Regions from separate parts of the Fictibacillus sp. EA-CB0309 genome, predicted to be linked through region 3. Evidence: riboswitches for the same ligand, from Rfam matches in the RefSeq annotation. Region 3 holds a riboswitch; each other region holds the start of a gene.
What was found. A riboswitch is a leader RNA that binds a small molecule or an ion and turns the genes downstream of it on or off. The one in region 3 is predicted to bind lysine.
Positions count from the first base shown of each region.

Region 1: linked by a shared signal. The riboswitch ahead of ACEWFH_RS08050 (aspartate kinase) and the one ahead of ACEWFH_RS11460 (amino acid permease) in region 3 are both predicted to bind lysine.
Region 2: linked by a shared signal. The riboswitch ahead of lysA (diaminopimelate decarboxylase) and the one ahead of ACEWFH_RS11460 (amino acid permease) in region 3 are both predicted to bind lysine.

Region 1 is NZ_CP169271.1:1,447,546-1,454,320, reverse strand. Features, by position in the region: partial or broken gene sdhA (succinate dehydrogenase flavoprotein subunit) at 1-262, opposite strand, end outside; gene ACEWFH_RS08060 (succinate dehydrogenase cytochrome b558 subunit) at 278-886, opposite strand; partial or broken gene ACEWFH_RS08055 (YslB family protein) at 1,261-1,634, shown strand; gene ACEWFH_RS08050 (aspartate kinase) at 1,676-2,914, opposite strand; lysine riboswitch at 3,156-3,343, opposite strand; gene uvrC (excinuclease ABC subunit UvrC) at 3,409-5,190, opposite strand; gene trxA (thioredoxin) at 5,756-6,067, opposite strand; gene ACEWFH_RS08035 (histidine phosphatase family protein) at 6,182-6,775, opposite strand.
Region 2 is NZ_CP169271.1:1,849,921-1,856,695, forward strand. Features, by position in the region: gene spoVAD (stage V sporulation protein AD) at 1-778, shown strand, start outside; gene spoVAE (stage V sporulation protein AE) at 780-1,130, shown strand; gene spoVAEA (stage V sporulation protein SpoVABEA) at 1,135-1,716, shown strand; gene ACEWFH_RS10305 (spore germination protein) at 1,694-3,172, shown strand; lysine riboswitch at 3,232-3,408, shown strand; gene lysA (diaminopimelate decarboxylase) at 3,502-4,824, shown strand; gene ACEWFH_RS10315 (peptidylprolyl isomerase) at 4,893-5,327, shown strand; gene ACEWFH_RS10320 (DUF309 domain-containing protein) at 5,512-6,030, opposite strand; partial or broken gene ACEWFH_RS10325 (segregation/condensation protein A) at 6,159-6,775, shown strand, end outside.
Region 3 is NZ_CP169271.1:2,042,971-2,049,745, forward strand. Features, by position in the region: gene ACEWFH_RS11440 (bifunctional 2',3'-cyclic-nucleotide 2'-phosphodiesterase/3'-nucleotidase) at 1-309, opposite strand, end outside; gene ACEWFH_RS11445 (hypothetical protein) at 525-755, shown strand; gene ACEWFH_RS11450 (nucleobase:cation symporter-2 family protein) at 737-2,041, opposite strand; gene ACEWFH_RS11455 (xanthine phosphoribosyltransferase) at 2,038-2,628, opposite strand; purine riboswitch at 2,760-2,861, opposite strand; gene ACEWFH_RS11460 (amino acid permease) at 2,890-4,302, opposite strand; lysine riboswitch at 4,389-4,568, opposite strand; gene ACEWFH_RS11465 (GDSL-type esterase/lipase family protein) at 4,716-5,381, opposite strand; gene ACEWFH_RS11470 (class D sortase) at 5,528-6,190, opposite strand; gene ACEWFH_RS11475 (processed acidic surface protein) at 6,191-6,775, opposite strand, start outside.

The DNA.
Region 1 (6,775 bases), 600 kb from region 3:
CATCACACATTGCTTTTACAGGCGGTTGGTTCGCTAAAAAGTCCCCGCCGTAAACAGAGTCATCAAAATGCTCCCATGGTGAATCTCCTTCACCTTTAGTATTTACAGCACCGTTTATACCACCTTGAGCACAAACAGAATGCGAACGTTTTACTGGAACTACTGAAAAGAGGTCAACATTTACACCAGCCTCAGCTGCTTTAATTGTAGCCATTAATCCGGCGAGACCTCCGCCAACAACAATAATTTTTTGATTACTCAATTTGTCTCACCCCTTTTAAATAAATGCAAAGATTGTTCTAACGCTAACAATAGCAAGTGCCACGAATACAGCCATTGTTACGTATGTTGAAATTTTCTGTGAACGAGGCGAAACTGTAAGGCCCCAGCTGACAAAGAACGACCATAATCCGTTAGCAAAATGAAATACTGCAGATAATACACCTACAAGATAGAAGACAACCATGAATGGAGAACTTAAAATATCTGCCATCATATTGAAGTTAACTTCTTGTCCTAATGCAGCTTGTACACGTGTTTCCCAAACGTGCCAAGCGATAAAAATTAATGTAATTACGCCTGTTACACGCTGAACGAGGAACATCGCATTGCGGAAATAGCCATAACGACTAACGTTGTTTTTTGCTTGGAACGTAATATATAGACCAAACACCGCATGAAACAAAAGTGGTAAATAGATAACAAACATTTCTAGGAAAATACGAAACGGTAAACTTTCCATAAAATGTGCTGCGGTGTTAAATGCTTCAGCATCCCTTGTTGCAAAATGGTTTACAACTAAATGCTGAACGAGAAAAAGCCCGATCGGAATTACTCCTAATAATGAATGAATTCTTCTGTTAATAAAATCTCTACTGCCAGCCATTTTCTTGCCCCCTTCAAATTTAGCCTCTCTCTGGCTGCTAATCTTTGTTCCTCTCCACATGTAAGCGTTTTAAGTTTCCTCATTTAGAGGATGAGTGTTAAACAATTAGTTTAATTAACTAGCAACATGTCCATTTTACTCCCATCGTTTGACACCGTCAAGAAAACGCTAACAACTTAATAGGTAATTTTTATTGATACATCAACGTTTTTTTCCTGTTAAGATTTTCGACAAATACCGATAGTTGCTATAGAGTTTGAACAGCATTCCCGTTATAATAAAAATAGAAAGAAGGGATGCAGAATGTTTAAACAAAAAACAAAGGATGATAACACCCTGTAGAACAGCTTTCTGTTTCAGCTTTTGGGTATGAAATCCTTAGAAGCGATTTGTTGCCTGAACTTCTCGGTAAACAAGAACGAAATATTCTCTATTGGGCAGGTAGACACTTAGCCAGAAAATATCCTTTACATACGATGGAAGAAGTACATGCATTTTTTAATGAAGCAGGCTGGGGTAATCTTGAAATGATCGAAGCATCAAAAACAGAGATGTTGTTCTCTTTACACTCCGTTCTTATTGAGCAGCGTATCGAGAATTTCAATCACCAAACGTTCAGCTTAGAAGCAGGTTTTCTAGCCGAACAAGTCCAGCTGCAAAAAAATGTACAACTGAAGCATTAGAATCCGTTAAACGGAACAAAGTTTCCATCACCGTTCAATGGGATAAAAAAGATACGATCGAATAACACAAAAGCCGGCATATGCCGGCTTTTTGAATGTTTGTTCATTACGTGTTCTGTACTGGAACACGTGCATCCAGTTCAAATGCATCATGCAACGTTTCAATAGACTTGATCATATCTTGTTGTTTAACAACAGTTGAAACCTTAATTTCTGATGTACTTACCATCTTAATCATAATATCTTGATCTGACAAAGCTTTAAACATTTTAGCAGCTACACCAGGATTAGAAATCATTCCTGATCCAACGATCGAAACCTTGGCAAGATCCCCTTCATAGCTGATTGACTCAAACCCTAATTGTTCTTGATGAGCAGCAAGTACTTCTTGTGTTTCTGACAAAGAGTTTGATTCTATCGAAAATGAAATATTCGTTTTTTCTTCATTTAATACATTTTGAATGATGATATCTACATTAATTCCATTTGAAGCAAGTATTGTAAACAGTTCCGCTAATGCATGGATCTCATTGGGAATCGCTGAAACTGTGATTTTTGTTATATTCCCTTCAAATGCTAATCCTCTTACCATTAAGTTTTGTTCCATTGATGGTTCCTCCTCTACTAACGTTCCGCGTTCTTCACTCATACTCGATCTTACTTCTAATGTAATAGAATAGTTTTTAGCAAACTCTACAGCTCTAGGGTGTAGGACCCCTGCTCCAAGGTTCGCCATTTCCAGCATCTCATCATAAGAGATAGAAGGTATTTTTCTTGCCGATTTTACAACGCGAGGGTCAGTCGTATAGACTCCTGTAACGTCTGTATAGATATCGCATCGGTCAGCTTTTAATGCTGCCGCTAATGCCACGGCTGTTGTATCCGACCCGCCTCTACCAAGGGTAGCAATATCTTTTGTCTCAGGAATCAGACCTTGAAAACCAGCAACAACAACAATGTTTCCTTCCTTAAGCAAACCGTTAATTCTTTCGGAATCTATGTCTAGTATCCTAGCATTCGAAAACGCATTTTCTGTTTGAATTCCAGCTTGCCAGCCTGTTAAGGATTGAGCTTTGTACCCTTCTTGATGAAGAGCCATCGTCAACAGTGCAATCGTAACTTGTTCTCCTGTAGTGAGGAGCATATCCATTTCACGTTTGGAAGGATTTTGATTGATTTCTCCAGCTAGCCTTACAAGCTCATCTGTTGTTTTACCCATTGCAGATACGACAACAACGACTTCATTACCAGCATCTACTTCATTGATAATTCGTTTTGCAACATTCTGTATCCGCTCAACAGAACCAACACTTGTGCCGCCAAATTTTTGAACGATTCTCCCCATGATTCTCCAATTCCCTTCTTGTTGTAATATTCTATCTCTTTTATTAGAAAACTTTGTTGACGCTCAAATTTTTACGTCTAATTTGTTGCACTTATACTTTCAACAATAACTTTTTCGCAAGCAGGATTTTTATCATCCAGAAAAGTTATATTATTCTGAAAGTAGAAACGAATAAAAAAGCAACAATAAGGAAAAAACCCTATTGTTGCTATTATCCGTAGCAAGCCAAGTTTGTTTCCCTTAGTGAGATAGTCCTCCACACAAATCCTGGGGGACTTGTGTGACAGCTCTGTATTTATTCAATACAGGTCCAGCATAAAAGGCTAGAAGTCCTTTTACACTTCGGCAAGAATCCCCTTTCTTCCATCATCACAAGAGCTTCTTCTCTTCAGATGGTCTACTATTGGTTCCTGCTCCTCTACCATCACTTCATTCGAAGCATGGCATTTTTATAAAGTTGGCTTCATTTTAACAAAGTTATCTTTCAACTGCAACTACTCATTCGATAAAAATGCTTTCGTAATGAGTTCAGCAACAGGTTTAGGTACTCCAGCTTCTTGTATTTCTTCAACCGACGCTTCCTTCAGCTTCTTCAGCGAACCAAAATGGCGAAGTAGCATCTTCTTTCTTTTATCTCCAATCCCTGCTATGTTATCTAACGTGGATTCAAACATACTTTTAGAACGTACCTTACGGTGAAACGAGATCGCAAAACGATGCACTTCATCCTGAATCCGTTGCAAAAGATAAAATTCTTGGCTGTTTCTCGGCAAGTGGATCATCTCTGGAGGATCACCAAGCCAAAGTTGTGACGTTCTATGTTTTTCATCCTTCGATAGCCCTGCGACAGGTATAAAAAGATTGAGCTCATTTTCTAAAACATCCTGAGCGGCTGATATCTGACCTTTACCACCATCAATAAGGATCAGACTTGGAAGTTCCCCTTCTTCTCTTAGCACTCTTGTGTATCTTCTTCTGACGACTTCTTTCATGGAAGCATAATCATCAGGACCTTCAACCGATTTGATCTTATATTTTCTGTAATCCTTCTTATATGGTTTGCCATCTACAAAAACCACCATCGCTGAAACAGGATCTGTTCCGTGAATATTAGAGTTATCAAACGCTTCAATTCGATATGGTGGAGCTACACCCATTCTTTCACCAAGGTTCTCTACTGCTTTTATCGTTCTAGCTTCATCCTGTTCAATCAATGCAAATTTTTCGTTAAGAGCAAGGGTCGCATTTTTAGTCGCTAATTCAACCAGCTCTTTCTTCTGTCCTTTTTTTGGCTGCAGCACTTTTACTTGAAGAAGTTCTGAAATGAGTTCAGCGTCCACTTCTTGCGGAAGGAGAATTTCTTTAGGCATCAGATGATTCTTTTGCAAATAGAACTGACCGATAAATGTAAGTAGATCTTCATGAGCCTCTCCGTAAAAAGGAAAAACAGAAATATCTCTAGCGATCACTTTACCTTGACGGATAAAGAAAACTTGGACACACATCCAACCTTTATCAAAATGATAGCCAAACACATCTCGATCCACTAGATCGGCAGTCATCATTTTCTGCTTTTCCATAACAGCTTCAATATGTTGAATCTGATCGCGAAGTTCTTTTGCCCTTTCAAAGTTTAAGGCCTCAGACGCTTCAAGCATCTTTTCAGATAACTGGCTCTTAACATCTTGATATCCGCCATTCAGAAATTTCACGATGCCTTCTACCATCTGCTTGTTTTCTTGTTCTGTAATATCGTAAACACACGGTCCTAAACATTGACCGATGTGATAGTACAAACACACTCGTTTAGGCATCGTGTCACATTTTCTTAGTGGAAAAATACGGTCTAACAGTTTTTTCGTTTCTTGGGCCGCATACGCATTCACAAACGGTCCAAAATATTTGCCGCCATCTTTTTTTATTTTCCTTGTGTATAATAGTCTTGGCTGTTTTTCAGAAGTAACTTTTAAATATGGATAGCTTTTATCATCTTTCAGCATGACATTATACCGAGGGTCATGCTTTTTTATAAGGTTCATCTCGAGAACTAAGGCTTCCATCTCCGTAGAGGTGACAATATATTCAAAGTCTCTGATCTCACTGACGAGCCGTTGTGTTTTGCCATCATGCGTTCCTGAAAAGTAAGATTTCACTCGATTTTTTAAGACCTTTGCTTTACCTACATAGATTACTTTACCGAACTCATTTTTCATGAGATAGCATCCAGGCTGATCAGGAAGCAGCATTAATTTTTGTTTTACCGATATAGAGGTCATGTCATCCCCCTTAACTTCATTGCAGTCTTTTCGTTTATCATATCATGTATGTACTAAATCAATATACTTTCGTGATTAAATTACCATATACATTCATTTATCGACAATATTTCCTAGAAAATATTACAAAAGCTAAGGATGTTTTCTCTTTTAGAAATATTAGCTCCTATTTAAGATGCTTGCTTGCAGCGGTTTGTAAGGCGGAACTCTTAAAGCGGCTTTCAAAAGAATTGTTGCTATTGAATCTATATTTACTCTTCATTTGCATGTTAATTGAAGCGTAAGGATGCGTGCCTACCACCTGAGAAGCATCTCGCGAGGCATGCGACGAGGAAGCTCACTTCGATAGCATTTACTAGTAGACGCAGGAGCAAGGATACTTCCTCGAACCGGTCAGGTGGAGACATCTATTAGCCCCTAGCGGCAGGAGGCTCACCGCCTGCCTCGCGGAAAGCGAGCAGCCTAGAGCGGAAATCAGCTACTTTCAAAACTACATAGAATAGCCTTTCTAAAAAAATCTATTCCACAAAAAAAAGCCCGAAGTTCGGGCTTTTTTGTAGATCGCTTACTTATGTTTGTTTAAAAGCTCTACTAAAGCTTCTTTAGGCTGGAAACCTACAACTTGGTCAACCACTTGACCATCTTTAAATACTAGTAAAGTAGGAATGCTCATTACACCATATTTACCAGCTGTTTCTTGATTTTCATCAACGTCCAGCTTAACTACTTTTACTTCTTCCATTTCTTGATCTACTTCTTCAAGTACTGGAGCAATCATTTTACAAGGTCCGCACCATGGTGCCCAAAAGTCAGCAAGTACTAAACCTTCATTCGTTTCTGTATTAAATGTTTGATCTGATGCATTAACAATAGCCATTTATTTGGCCCTCCTTTTAAATAACAAAGTGTAAACAAAGTATATCCCACAAATAACTCAGTTGCTAATAGTTTGCTCAACCTTATGGTACCCAAGTTTTCAATTGAACAAACGTTAAATAGTCGCTGTCTCTTCAAGGTGCTTTTGGCAGTTAAACAAATCACATCTCCAACTGTTCTCAGGTGTTAGTTGAAAGACAGAGAACGAGGTGTTGTTCAGTCCATACCATCGGTCAGTCTTGTCTTGAAGAAGATCCTTAAATATTCTTACAAGAAGCGCACCGTGGGTCACAATCAACACTTTTTGATTTTTATGGTTTTCAGTAATTTCTTTTAGCGCCGCTTTCCAGCGAAGATCAGCCTCTTCATTCGTTTCCCTGCCGAGATCAAGATTCATCCAATCCTCTCCCCAGCGTTCAACCCGTTCAGATTCCGTTGTCCCTTCTGTCTCACCAAAGGAAATTTCACGTAGTCTTTCATCGGCCATTACATGTAACCCTGTAACTCCACTCAAAGCCTCAGCTGTCTTATATGCTCTTTTAAGGGGACTAGCATAAATAGCATCCCATTTTTGATCAATAAATCTTTCAGCTAGCCGATCAGCCTGATGTATTCCGTTTTCATTGAGCGGAATATCCTTGCAGCCTTGCGCTCTTCTCTCCGTGTTCCAATCTGTTTCACCATGACGGATAAATGCGATAGTAGTCAT
Region 2 (6,775 bases), 190 kb from region 3:
GTTAGCAGGTGATCTGCTGAATCAAATTGTTTCGTCCAACTATACAGCACGTGGAAACGGCATCCCCTTTTTAGGCGTATTTGGAGCTTGTTCAACTTCTATGGAGTCCTTAGCGTTAGGAGCAGCATTGGTAGATGGCGGTTACGCTAACCGAGTTGTGGCAGCAGTTAGTTCGCACAACGCTACAGCCGAAAGACAGTTTAGATACCCGACTGAATATGGCGGACAAAAACCAGATACGGCGACGTTTACCGTTACAGGTGCAGGTGCAGCGCTTGTCAGTAAAGAGGTCTCGGATATTAAAATCACATCAGCAACAGTTGGAAAAGTAGTCGACTTAGGAATAAAAGACCCTTTTGATATGGGTTCTGCGATGGCTCCTGCAGCAGCTGATACAATCGCTGCTCATTTTAAAGAAATGAATGTTGAACCAAATGAGTATGACTTAATCGCGACAGGAGATCTTTCAGGAGTAGGAGCGCCGATCGTAAAAATGCTGTTAAAGGAACAGGGTTATGATGTTTCTGATAACCATCGTGATTGCGGGCTGATGATCTATCGCTCGGGTCAGCAGGTGTTTGCTGGAGGAAGCGGTTGTGCATGCTCTGCAGTTGTCACGTATGGATACATTCTAGATGAGATCCGAAAAGGGAATTTAAAGAAAGTACTTATGGTAGCGACAGGTGCACTTTTAAATCCTGTTATGGTTCAACAAAAAGAAAGTATTCCAACGGTTGCTCACGGCGTTGTTCTAGAGCGGGCGGAAGGAGGACAATAAGATGGAGTTTTTCTGGGCATTTGTAATAGGTGGAGCCATTTGCGTCGTCGGTCAATTGATGATGGATGTTTTGAAATTAACACCAGCGCATGTTACCACTTCGTTTGTAGTGATCGGAGCAGGTCTTGATGCTTTCGGAATCTATGATAATTTAATCAAGTTTGCAGGAGCAGGTGCTACCGTCCCCATCACAAGTTTTGGTCACTCACTGCTTCATGGTGCGATGGCAGCAGCTGACGAACACGGGTTTATCGGAATAGCGATGGGTATTTTTGAGTTAACATCTGCAGGTATCTCTTCAGCCATTTTGTTTGGTTTTTTAGTAGCAGTCATCTTTGAACCAAAGGGGTGATCTTATGGTAAAAAAACGGGTCATTTTCATAACTGATGGAGATCTGTACGCATTGCGGGTTGTCGAACATGCTGCTAAACAAGTTGGCGGCAGATGTATTTCGCAATCATGGGGAAATCCATCCAAAAAGAGCGGTGAAGAACTTGTAGAAATGATCCGTACAACACCTAATGATCCTGTACTTGTGATGTTCGATGATTGTGGTTTTAAGGGAGAGGGACCAGGAGAACATGCTATGAGATACATTCATCAGCAAAAAGACATAGATGTTATTGGTGCGGTAGCGGTCGCTTCAAAGACGCATTTTGCAGAGTGGACGAAAGTACATTGTTCGATGGATAGATATGGTGAACTCACAGAGTTTGGCATTGACAAAAGCGGACTGCCTGACTTAGAAACAGGAAGAATTAACGGCGATACGGTGTATATTCTTGATGAACTGAATCTTCCTTTTGTGGTTGGAATCGGGGACATCGGCAAAATGTCAGGTTTCGATGCTGTTGAAAAAGGGGCTCCGATTACGGTTAAGGCTATAAAACTCATTTTAGAAAGGAGCGACTCAAGTGGCAAACGACGCAAAAAATAAGACTCCAATCAGCAAAAACATTCATGATACAGAAAAATTTCTAAAAGAACGTCTAGGCATCGGGGTAAGTTTCGATGTTGGCGTCAGGAAAATTTTTGTTCTTAAAAAAGAATTACAACTATATTATTGTACCGGTCTTTGTGACAGTGAGTTCATCATAATGATCTACCGTGAACTCATGGATATGGATCACGGTCATAGATCGCCAAGCAAAGTGAAAGACCTTGTACATAATCATCTAGCTCACCAGCAAGTGGAGCTTACAAAGTCATTAGATGAAGCCGTAGACCGGATGCTTTCAGGACTCATCGTTATCTTTGTTGACGGTGAGGAAGAAGCATTTGTTGTTGACGTTAGGAGTTACCCAGGAAGGTCTCCCGAAGAACCGGATATCGAGAAAGTTGTAAGGGGTGCCCGAGACGGGTATACGGAGAACATTATCATCAACACCGCCCTTACGAGACGACGTATTCGAGATGAGCGTTTAAGACATGAAATTATGCAAGTTGGGGAACGGTCAAAAACGGATGTATGTCTTTCTTATATACAGGATGTTGCAGATCCAGGGCTCGTAGATCTGATAAGAAAAGAACTCAGCTCTATAGAGATTGATGGCATACCGATGGCGGATAAAACGATTGAAGAATTTATTGTTAAACAAGGCTGGAATCCGTTTCCCTTAGTCCGGTATACAGAGCGACCAGACGTTGCAGCTCAGCATTTGATGGAAGGTCATGTATTGATCATCACAGATACATCACCGAGTGTTATCATTACTCCCACAACACTCTTTCATCATGTGCAGCATGCAGAAGAATTCAGACAGACTCCATTTATCGGTGCTTTTTTAAGGTGGACGCGTTTTACTGGTATGCTTGCTTCAGTATTTTTAGTTCCGATGTGGCTCCTTTTTTCTATGCAAAAAGAGCTGCTGCCACCTTTTATTGATTTTATCGGACCAAATAAAACAACCAACATCCCATTGTTTTTACAAATTGTCTTTGCGGAAATCGGGATTGATATCTTGAGGCTCGCCGCCATTCATACCCCTAGTGCCCTTTCGACCGCAATGGGTCTGATTGCAGCAGTATTAATCGGACAAATTGCAATCGACGTAGGTTTGTTCGTTCCAGAAGTTATTCTATATGTAGCAATCGCTGCGATCGGATCGTTCTCAACACCAAGTTACGAGCTCAGTATCGCCAACAAAGTACTCCGGCTCTTCTTAATTGCAATGGTGATGCTCTTTAAAGTTCCGGGGTTTGTAATTGGGTTTACGATTATGGTTATATATATGGCAACCATCAAGAACTTGAACACACCGTATTTATGGCCGCTCATTCCGTTTAATCCAAAAGCTTTTATGCAGATTATTGTTCGAATTGCCGTGCCATTGTCAAAAGTGCGGCCGAGCATTGTTCATCCACAAAACAGCAAAAAACAGCCAACTAATTAATCTGTCCCTTGCTGATTGTTGAAAATTGTGTTAAATTCATAACTAATTATATATGCCTCATATGAGGTAGAGGCGCAAAACGAATGAGTAGCATATGGAGTTTGTGGATGACGATGAAATATGTTGAAAGGTCAATTTGCCGAAGTGTAGGAAGAGCTCCATCTCTTTTTATGCTGGGCCGCTGCTGAACAAGCAACGGACTGTCACTACAGCAGTAGTGGAGAGCTATTCCGACATGAGGGTACGGTTATGACAGCCTGCCTTAGTTGCGGCTGTCTTTTGTATTTGTCGGGATTGAATTCTCTATCAACAACGAGAGGGGATTTTTTGTGAATTTACACGGTACAGCACAAATCGGACAAAATCATCATCTATGGATAGGTGGTACAGATACGGTTGAACTTGCAAAAAAATATGGAACACCACTTTATCTGTACGATGTATCTTTGATAAAGAATAGAGCAAGAGGTTTTAAGAAAGCATTCGAAGAAAAAGGTGTGGGTTACCAAGTAGCGTACGCCTCAAAAGCTTTCTCTTCCATCGCCATGTTTCAGCTGATCGATCAAGAAGGATTAAGCTTAGATGTGGTTTCAGGCGGAGAGCTTTACACAGCTCTTCAAGCAGAGTTTCCAGCAGAACGAATTCATTTTCACGGAAACAATAAAAGCCCGGAAGAATTAGAGTTTGCACTTAACGCGGGAGTAGGCTGTATTGTAGTTGATAACTTTTTTGAGATCTCTTTACTAAAAACGTTAAGCAACAAACTCAATAAAAAGGTTAATATTTTATTGCGCCTCACTCCTGGCATTGAAGCACATACACATGATTACATCATAACTGGCCAGGAAGATTCTAAATTTGGTTTTGACCTAGGTAATGGCCAAGCTGATAAGGCGCTAATGGAAGTTCTTAATTTTGAGGGTTTTCGTGTATTAGGGGTTCATTGTCATATCGGCTCACAAATCTTTGAAACAGATGGTTTTACTTTAGCGATTGAAAAGCTATTTGGGCACTTTAAGAAGTGGGAAGAAAGCTATAACTATTTTCCGACTGTCGTAAACCTTGGCGGAGGCTTTGGTATTCAATATACTTCTGAAGATACACCGCTCTCACCAGAGCAATATGTAACGGCTATGATTGAAGAAGTGAGCAAACAAATGAACCGTTTTGAAGGAAGAGATTTACCTGAATTGTGGATTGAGCCAGGCCGCTCCCTAGTGGGTGACGCTGGAACAACGATCTATTCAATCGGTTCGCAAAAAGAGATCGAAGGCGTTAGACATTATGTTTCTGTTGACGGTGGAATGACCGATAACATTCGCCCGGCACTCTATCAAGCAAAGTACGAAGCATGTGTTGCAAATAAAATGAACGAAAAGCCTGCACAAACCGTATCAATCGCAGGGAAATGCTGTGAGAGCGGAGATATGCTGATCTGGGATATCGAGTTGCCAAAAGTAACGGATAACGACTATTTGGCGGTATCATGTACCGGAGCATATGGATACAGCATGGCGAGCAATTATAACCGCATCCAACGTCCTGCAGTTGTGTTTGTTGAGAACGGAGAAGAACAACTTGTAGTGAAGCGGGAAACGTATGAAGACCTCATTAAGAATGATGTCCCATTAAAAACAAATGTTTTTGTGTAAATTAGTTTACGGAGCAGTCATTTAACCGTACAATGGTAGTTGTAATGAAGTAGAAGGAGGCCATTTTTATGAAAAAAGGTTCTATTGAATTTGAAAACGGCGAAAAAATACTATTTGATTTGTTCCAAGAAGAAGCACCTGGAACAGTAGAAAACTTTGAAAAATTAGCAAACGAAGGATTTTATAACGGTGTAACGTTCCACCGTGTTATCCCTGGTTTCGTAGCACAAGGCGGAGACCCGACGGGAACTGGAGCTGGCGGTCCTGGTTATTCTATTCCTTGTGAAACAGAAGGAAACCCGCATAAGCACGTAGCTGGTTCTCTTTCAATGGCGCATGCTGGCCGCGATACTGGGGGAAGTCAATTCTTTATCGTTCATGAGCCACAACCTCACTTGAACGGTGTTCACACTGTTTTCGGACAAGTTACTGAAGGCATGGAAACGGTACTTCGCATTAAACAAGGCGATGTAATGAAAGAAGTTAAAGTTTGGGAAGAGTAATCTTCTAAAGTAAGAAAGCTCCGGAAAATAATCCGGAGCTTTTTTATATATAGATTTACTAAATTATTATGTCATCTCGTCAATATATCATTACAATTAGTCAATTTAATCATTGAACTCGTCGAATTTAATAATAAATTGGCTGAATTAAAGCAACAAGTTGGCGAATTGTATGAGTCATCCTTTATAAGATTCTGTTTTTCTTCAGTTTTTGTCTTTTTCGCTCATCAATAACTGCGGAACGATCTCTTAATGTGTGCTTATGAACGATGTTGTCTTCAGTCATAGCTGATAAGAACCACTCTTCCTCTGTTACACCTGCTTCTAATAAGCATTTTTGTAATAACTCCGTTGTTAGGGGAAGAGCAATCGGCTCAAAAGGTTGCTGTTGCTGAATTTTTTGTTTTCGTTCATGAATCAATTCAAAAAATGATACGGATTCTATTCCAAGCGCCTTTAAAGCTGATTCTTCTTTTTGCAGTTTCACTTCACAACTCGTGATCATTCTTTTCGCACCGTTCATGTTGCCGCGTCGCTGGTGATATAGAGCAACAGCTAACTGAATGAGTCCGGGCCATAGATCCCCTTTCATTCCTTCTTCTTTCCAATACTCCTCAAGAACTTCATGGCATTCAAAGTAATCTTGTTCTCTATGAAAGTGTATTAAGTATTCAATCCATGGTTTTGGGTAATTCACAGTCATTCACGCCCCTTAATAAGCTCGAATTCAAGTTTACCATATGCACCGTGTGAATAAAAACAAACCGCGATACGAACAAAATATGATATAATTTTATAATACAAAAACGCTGATAAAACTGGGGAAATGTTATGCAATATAGTGTGAAGCTTGATGGATTTGAAGGTCCGCTTGATTTATTGCTTCATTTAATACAAACCTACGAAGTGGATATTTATGATATTCCAGTAGCGATTATCACTGAGCAATACCTTCAATATATACATACGATGAAAGAACTAAAACTTGATGTGGCAAGTGAATTTTTAGTGATGGCAGCCACTCTTCTAGCGATTAAGAGCAAGATGCTGCTGCCAAAGCATGAGGAAGAGCTATTCGAAAACCAAATGGAACTTGAGATGGAAGAAGATCCGAGAGATGAGCTTGTTAGAAGGCTTGTAGAATATAGAAAGTATAAACATGCTGCAGATGAACTAAAAGAAAGGAATCCGCAAGAAGTTTAATCTATACAAGACAGCCGCTTGATCTGAGTCAGTTTGAAAAAGAAGAAACTGCCAAGCAAGTAACAAATGTAACCCTTTATGATATGTTGCAGGCAATGCAAAAAGTCTTTCAAGAAAAGGTTACTAGAGCACCAAGGCAAACAACGATTGAGCGTCAAGAGATACCTATTGAAACAAGGATGGAACAAATAAAAAGTTCACTCATTTCGGTAGGGGGACGAAAGAAGTTTACAGAGCTGTTTGAT
Region 3 (6,775 bases):
TTTATATGTACCAAGCGGGGTACCTTGAATAAGGTCTCCATTGTCAACTAATATTGAGTTTTTGTTTTCTTTCCGAGCTTGCTTTACAAGAGTAGCTGTTTTGGCCAATCCTACAGTTTCAACAGCTGCGTTTTTGTAATAATCAAAGTTAATAAGATTCGTATGGATATCTGTCGTCTCCATGATTCTTAGATTAACTTTACCATCTTTTTTAGCTGGCATTTTTGCAATAGCATTTCCAGCTAAAGGTGAACTTAATAGACTTATTGCTAACGTAAGAGAAACTACTTTTTTGTGATTCATTTTCATGTCCCCTAACCCCTTTACAATAATTGAGGCTAACGTGTCTGGCCCCAAAATATAATACCATGTGCCGTTTATTAAAAGATAGAGAACATAGAGAAGAATCAGAAACTTTACACTAAATACATATTTTTTAATCATATAGACCTATTATATAATAGGAGAAAATTCATGTGTTTTGCATATTCATATGGTATATTATTCCTAAAGGGGATGTTGTTATGGCAAAATCGAAAGCAAGGAAATTGAGAGAAAAAATGATTCGTGAAGGTTCGCTTAACCCATTGGCAAATAGGAGCGCCTTCGCTACTGAGGAAATGTACAAAATCATGGCTACGAAGAAGACTAAGACAAAGAAAGAAAAATTAGATCAGAGTAAACATAAAAAGCGGCTATCATCTACTGGATACAGTGAGGATAACCGCTTTTATTATTATACAGCTTGCTTTTGACTTTTTTGTATTTGAGGGATATTCACCTTTTTAGCTTTTGCGTTAAACAGTAAGTTCAACAGAATAGCCATTAAGCTGCCTGACACGATTCCGTTCTCTGTTAAAATCTGTACACTTTCTGGAAGCTTGCTGAACAATTCTGGTTCTACCGTTACACCTAGCCCCATTCCGACTGAACAAGCTATGATTAAAAGGTTTTCTTGCTTTGCCAGGTTCACTTCACTAAGCATTTTGATACCTGAAGCAAATACCATACCAAACATCGCGACCATCGCTCCGCCCATAACCGGCGTTGGAATCAACGTTGTAAGTGCGGCAACTTTAGGAATTAAGCCAAGGAATACTAACATTCCTCCAGCTACATAGATTACCTGTTTTGTTTTTACTCCTGACAACTGGACAAGCCCGACGTTTTGAGAATACGTTGTGTATGGAAAGGCGTTAAAGATACCACCAAGAATAATAGCAAGACCTTCTCCTCTATACCCTTTTGTTAAGTCTTTAGGTGTCAGGTTGCGGTCGCATATTTTACCTAGTGCCATGAACACTCCAGTAGATTCAATCAAGCTTACGATTGCAACCAGGATCATGGTGATAATTGCTCCGACCTCAAATGTTGGAATCCCAAAGTAAAATGGCTTTGGCATGTGAACCCATGAAGCCTGCATAACTGGAGTAAAATCAACCAAACCCATAGATGCAGATGCAACTGTTCCTGCAATCAGACCAATCAGGATGGATACAGAACGAATGAATCCTTTAGAAAATCGAAAAAGAAGTAAGATGAAACCAAGTACTCCAAATGATAGGATGAGATTTTGTGGTGAACCAAAGTTTTCACTCCCTGCTCCACCTGCCATGTCTTTAATAGCAACCGGAATCAGTGTGATCCCGATAATCGTAACGACAGATCCTGTTACTATTGGAGGAAACAGCTTAAGTATTTTCCCGAAAGCACCCGCAAAAATCACCACGAACAGTCCTGCTGCAATAATAGCACCGTAGATCGCGCTTATTCCATATTGACCTCCGATTGCAATCATTGGACCTACGGCAGTAAACGTACAACCTAATACAACGGGTAAACCAACTCCAAAGAAGCGGTTTTGCCAGACTTGCAGCAGTGTTGCTAGTCCACATGTTAAAAGGTCGATTGCTACTAGATAGGCAAGCTGTTCAGGTGATAGTTTAAGTGCACCGCCAACGATCAAGGGAACAATTACCGCTCCAGCATACATCGCTAGAACATGTTGAATTCCTAGTGAGAATACTTTCCCTTTCTTCATGATGACATCACCTCGCTTTGAATAAAGGTAATTCCTTTTGGACTCATTTCTTTCACTCTTGCAATGGATTCTACTCGGTACCCTTTTTCCTCTAGTTTTTGTCGTCCCACTTGAAATGATTTTTCAATAACAATCCCGAACCCGGCAATGTGAGCATTCGCTTTTGTTACAATATCGGCAAGTCCGAGGGCCGCTTCTCCGTGTGCTAAGAAATCATCAATGATTAGAACTTTGTCACCAGATTGAAGGAATTTCTTCGCAACGGATATCTCATTTTTTTCTTGCTTTGTAAATGAATAAACCGAAGATGTCAGCAAGCCTTCAGTTAGTGTTAATGATTTCTTTTTGCGAGCGAAAACTACTGGAACTTGGAGTTCTAATCCTGCAAAAACGGCAGGTGCGATCCCTGAAGATTCAATCGTTACTATTTTTGTAATTCCAACTGCTTTATACCGATTTGCTATCTCAGTACCGATCTGCTTCATAAATTCAGGGTCGATTTGATGATTTAAAAACGAGTCAACCTTTAGCACAGATGAGGACAGTACAACACCCTCATCACAAATTTTCTTTTCTAAAAAATTCATTGGTCCACCTCTTAATCTATTTTTAAATAACAAAAAACCGGAGAACCGCTTCTCTCTGTTCGAGTGAAGCAATTCTCCGGTATAGAAAACGGAATAAAAATAACCCAATACAACCTTATTGTAAGGATGTTTGGAAAGTTTGCGTCACTCGTAGTCAAACCCTTAACGGGGGTTTGGTAGAAACTTGCAGGCCATATCCCTGCGATTATACGAGCTTATGAAGTTAACTCACATTATACGGTAAAGTGAAAAAAGAAAACCTCAATCAGAGGTTTTACTTTTTTTATCGGTATATTTATTAAAAATAGGATATACAACAAATCCTAAAAAGAACAAACCAATGCCTAATGTGAATGTTTTAGCATCCGCTGTCCCTGAAATAATAACCCAGCTTGAGTAGATGAATGCTAATAAAGCGATCGCTCCGTCTCTGGCCCGGGATCCTTTGATCTGATCATATGTTTCACCTTTATAAACAAGCTTTAAGAAGTAAACAGCTGATATCAGATACGGAATCAAATAGGCAAGTGTAGCTGAAGTTGTTAGGAACGTGTACGCTTCACCAATTGTCCCTGAAATCGTAGAGAAGATAAAGATTTGAGACATAATATTTGTAATAGCTAATGCGTTAACTGGACTTCCATTCTTATTAACCTTACCAAAGAAAGCTGGAAATACACCTGATTTAGCCGCTTGATAAGGAACTTCGGAACTTAACAGAATCCAACCAATCGTTGAACCAAATAACGAAATTACAGCCAATAGACCCATGAGAGATGCACCTGTATTTCCAATCAATGCTGATAATACATCGACAAATGGCTTGTCTGAAGCCATAAGCACTTCTCTTGGCAATACGTTCATCGTAAGTAACGTAGTGATCATGTAAATGCTAAGGGCAATAAGAAGACCAATAATCGTAGCTTTTTTAACATCTTTTTGAGAAGAAGCTCTTCCTGACAACACAACCGCTGATTCTATACCAACAAATGCCCATAACGTTGCAATAGCAGCCATGTTAATTTGACTTCCAAGTCCATGAGAAACACCTGCCTCATCGACTACTGGGAAGTAAGCATCAGCAAATAAGGTAGATTCAACCGCGAATAATGCAGCGACAATAAATAACATAAACCCGATCACTTTTGAAGCGGTCGCTACAAAGTTAAGCTTACCAGCTCCATTCATACTTTTAACTAGAATAAAATGAGTAAACCATAGCAATACCGTACAAACAATAAATGTGATCACTTTTCCAAGCTGTATTTCTTGGTTTAATACGGTTCCTACTACCTTTGAACTCTGCATCATTGGGAAAAAAGTTGATAAATACCCTGCGAAACTAGTGATAATTGCGACGTTGCTTATCCAGTTAGCTACCCAATATCCCCATACCATGCTGAATCCTGCAACATTTCCTGCTTTCGGATTTGAAAATAAGGCTCTTGCATAACTTTGCGGACCAGCTGTTAATTCTGGTTTTCTAATAGACAACGAACCAAAAACTAATGCGATCATTAAAACCCCAAAACCTGTAACGGCCCAAGCAGCGGTTACTCCCAATGGGCTTGCTGTTTGTGCTAATGTATTTGGAAGCATAAAGATACCTGACCCTACCATATTTCCAACAACAAACGCCGTCAGAAGCCATACACTCCAATTATTATTTTTCATGCTGTAATAACCTCCTGTTGATTTTACGCCAATAAAAAAACACGTATGGAAACAGCCCATACGTGTTATAATCAGCTTCCCACATAATCCCTCATAGCTCAACGCAGAAAATTCTGCGACAGTTCTGCACTTATTAAATGCAGCCCCAATGAATTTTTATAGTGGACAAAAACACATTTCGGCATCAATTCCTTTCAAACTGTTGTCATAAGCACCACTTGCCTCTAACAGTCCTACTCATAATTAATGCGACCTCTACCTCACCGAGATTAATGTGAGGACTTATATTTAATTAAATTATGTTCCGTTTTGAAGAATAACAGATTGTTCATGATGCGTCAATGGAATGTATTGACTATAAATCTATCTGTAATCAGAGCTTTGTCTAATTGTTTTATATACTCTTTTCCCGATTAATGCATACCCTTTTTCATTGGGATGAAGATGATCTGAGAAATAATCCCGCTTATTTTTATTGATAAAGAGATCATCCGTACGAATAAAAGCTGTATTTGTATTTTTTTAGTTATTTCAATTGTTGAAGCATTCCAATTTGATACCGCTTCGTTTACGACAGACATTGCACTCCATTTGACCTTGGGGTTATATATGCCCAAGATATAAATGGTCTTTGGGTGTTCCTTGTCTTGTACTTTTTTAATGATTTGGTTTAGATTTTCTTTATAAATTTCCTCGTTTGCAGAAAGCTCTTCTTTATTAAATTTCGTTAAACGATCTGTACTTTTTAATAAGTCGTTAGTCCCTATGTTAATAAAAATAAAATCAGAGCGTTTTGCTGTTTTAGCAATTTCAGGATTATCTAACCGCTTTAGTAAATCAGTGCTTGTATCATTAGGAACACCATAATCATGGACAACAAGCTGTGTTTTTAAATCATCTTCGTACCTTTTCTCTACATCTCCAATATATCCATTGTCACTTGTGTCGCCTAACCCGTATGCTAATGAATCCCCAAGAGCGGTGACTTCCATTTCATCTGAATTAAAATAGTACACAATAATAACTACACTTAATAAAATGATTAAACTAGCTACGATTACAAATGAGCTTTTCTTCATAGCTCTAACCACCGGCTTTCTAGTTGATTATTCTAAGTATGTATCAGATGGGAAAAGTTTAAGCCTAACCATTATCCTGTATCATTTTGTATGTATACCTGTTTTATAGAAATTTCAAACCAGAAGCTATTTTAATTAAAATTTATTTAAAAAGACAGCAGAAAATAAAAGTTCTGCTGTCTAGCCATTAAATTATTTTTTGAAATTAATTCAGCCACAAGAATATACCGTTCAGGTGACGCTCCAATAAAATTAAAAGGGTAGCAAGTTGAAACCGTTAATGTTGCTCTTGGTTTTGGAACAATTACTGTTCTGTCATCTTTACCAACGATGCGAACATTTTTTACTTGATACGTAAATGTTCCAGCTGATGTCTCAACGATCAAGAGATCACCTTTACCCACCTCTCCAAGTTTACGAAAAACGGTATCACGATGTCCTGATAAAACAGAATTATCATTCTCACCTGGTAAGACACTTTTAGCGAAATGGCCTACTCCTTGTTCTAATTCTTCTTCATCTGTTCCATGAAAGATTGGGAGTGAAGCATCCAGCTTTGGAATTATGAGATTACCAATGTTGTCGCCTTTTGCAGGTCTCTCAGGATATAGACTCTCCTTTTTAGGGACAGCTTGCTTTTGTGCAACAGACTTATCATAATCTTCTTTAGCTTCCATTTGTCCAGTTTTGAATATCAAATACCCTTTCATAAATGTAAAGGCATTTGTACTGCTAAACCAAACTCCAAACAAAATCAACGCAACGGATAATGTCAGAAGAATAATCCGAAGTTTACTTTTGTCCTTCATTTAAAACCCTTTTACTCTCATTCGTCTAAATAGTAAAATCCCTGCCGCTGCAAGTCCTAGTCCAAGTCCAACGTTCTCCATATGGTTGGTAGCAGTTTTAGGAAGTTCTCCGCCTTTTACTGTTTTTACAGGTGGTTTAGCCTTAGTTGGTGGTGCTGTAATGATTTTTTCAGCAGTTTGAATATCTTTACCTGTCTCTTGGATAATTTCAGAACCAAACATATCTGCTGTAATACGGATGTCTGCTAATAATTCACCACTCAAGTTGTAGATTTCCATGATTAAGTCATGACCATTTGTAGAATCCATCGTCATCAACGTGTCCATTGAAATGGGTTGTTTTTGTCCATCAACAACAAGATAATATTTTGTTTCAATTTGTAAAAGGTGTTTCATTTCAGAGAAAATTGAAAGTAGTTCAGCAACTTGTTCAGCAGAAAGTTCATCTGCAGTTTCGAAATCTTCAAATGCCATCATTCGTTCAGCAAGCAGCATCATTTGATCAAGGAAAGCTGGATCTTCCCAATTTAGTGTTTCTAAATGAGCAAAAAGCTTTTCCATCTCTTCGTCTGTTAAATCAATCTG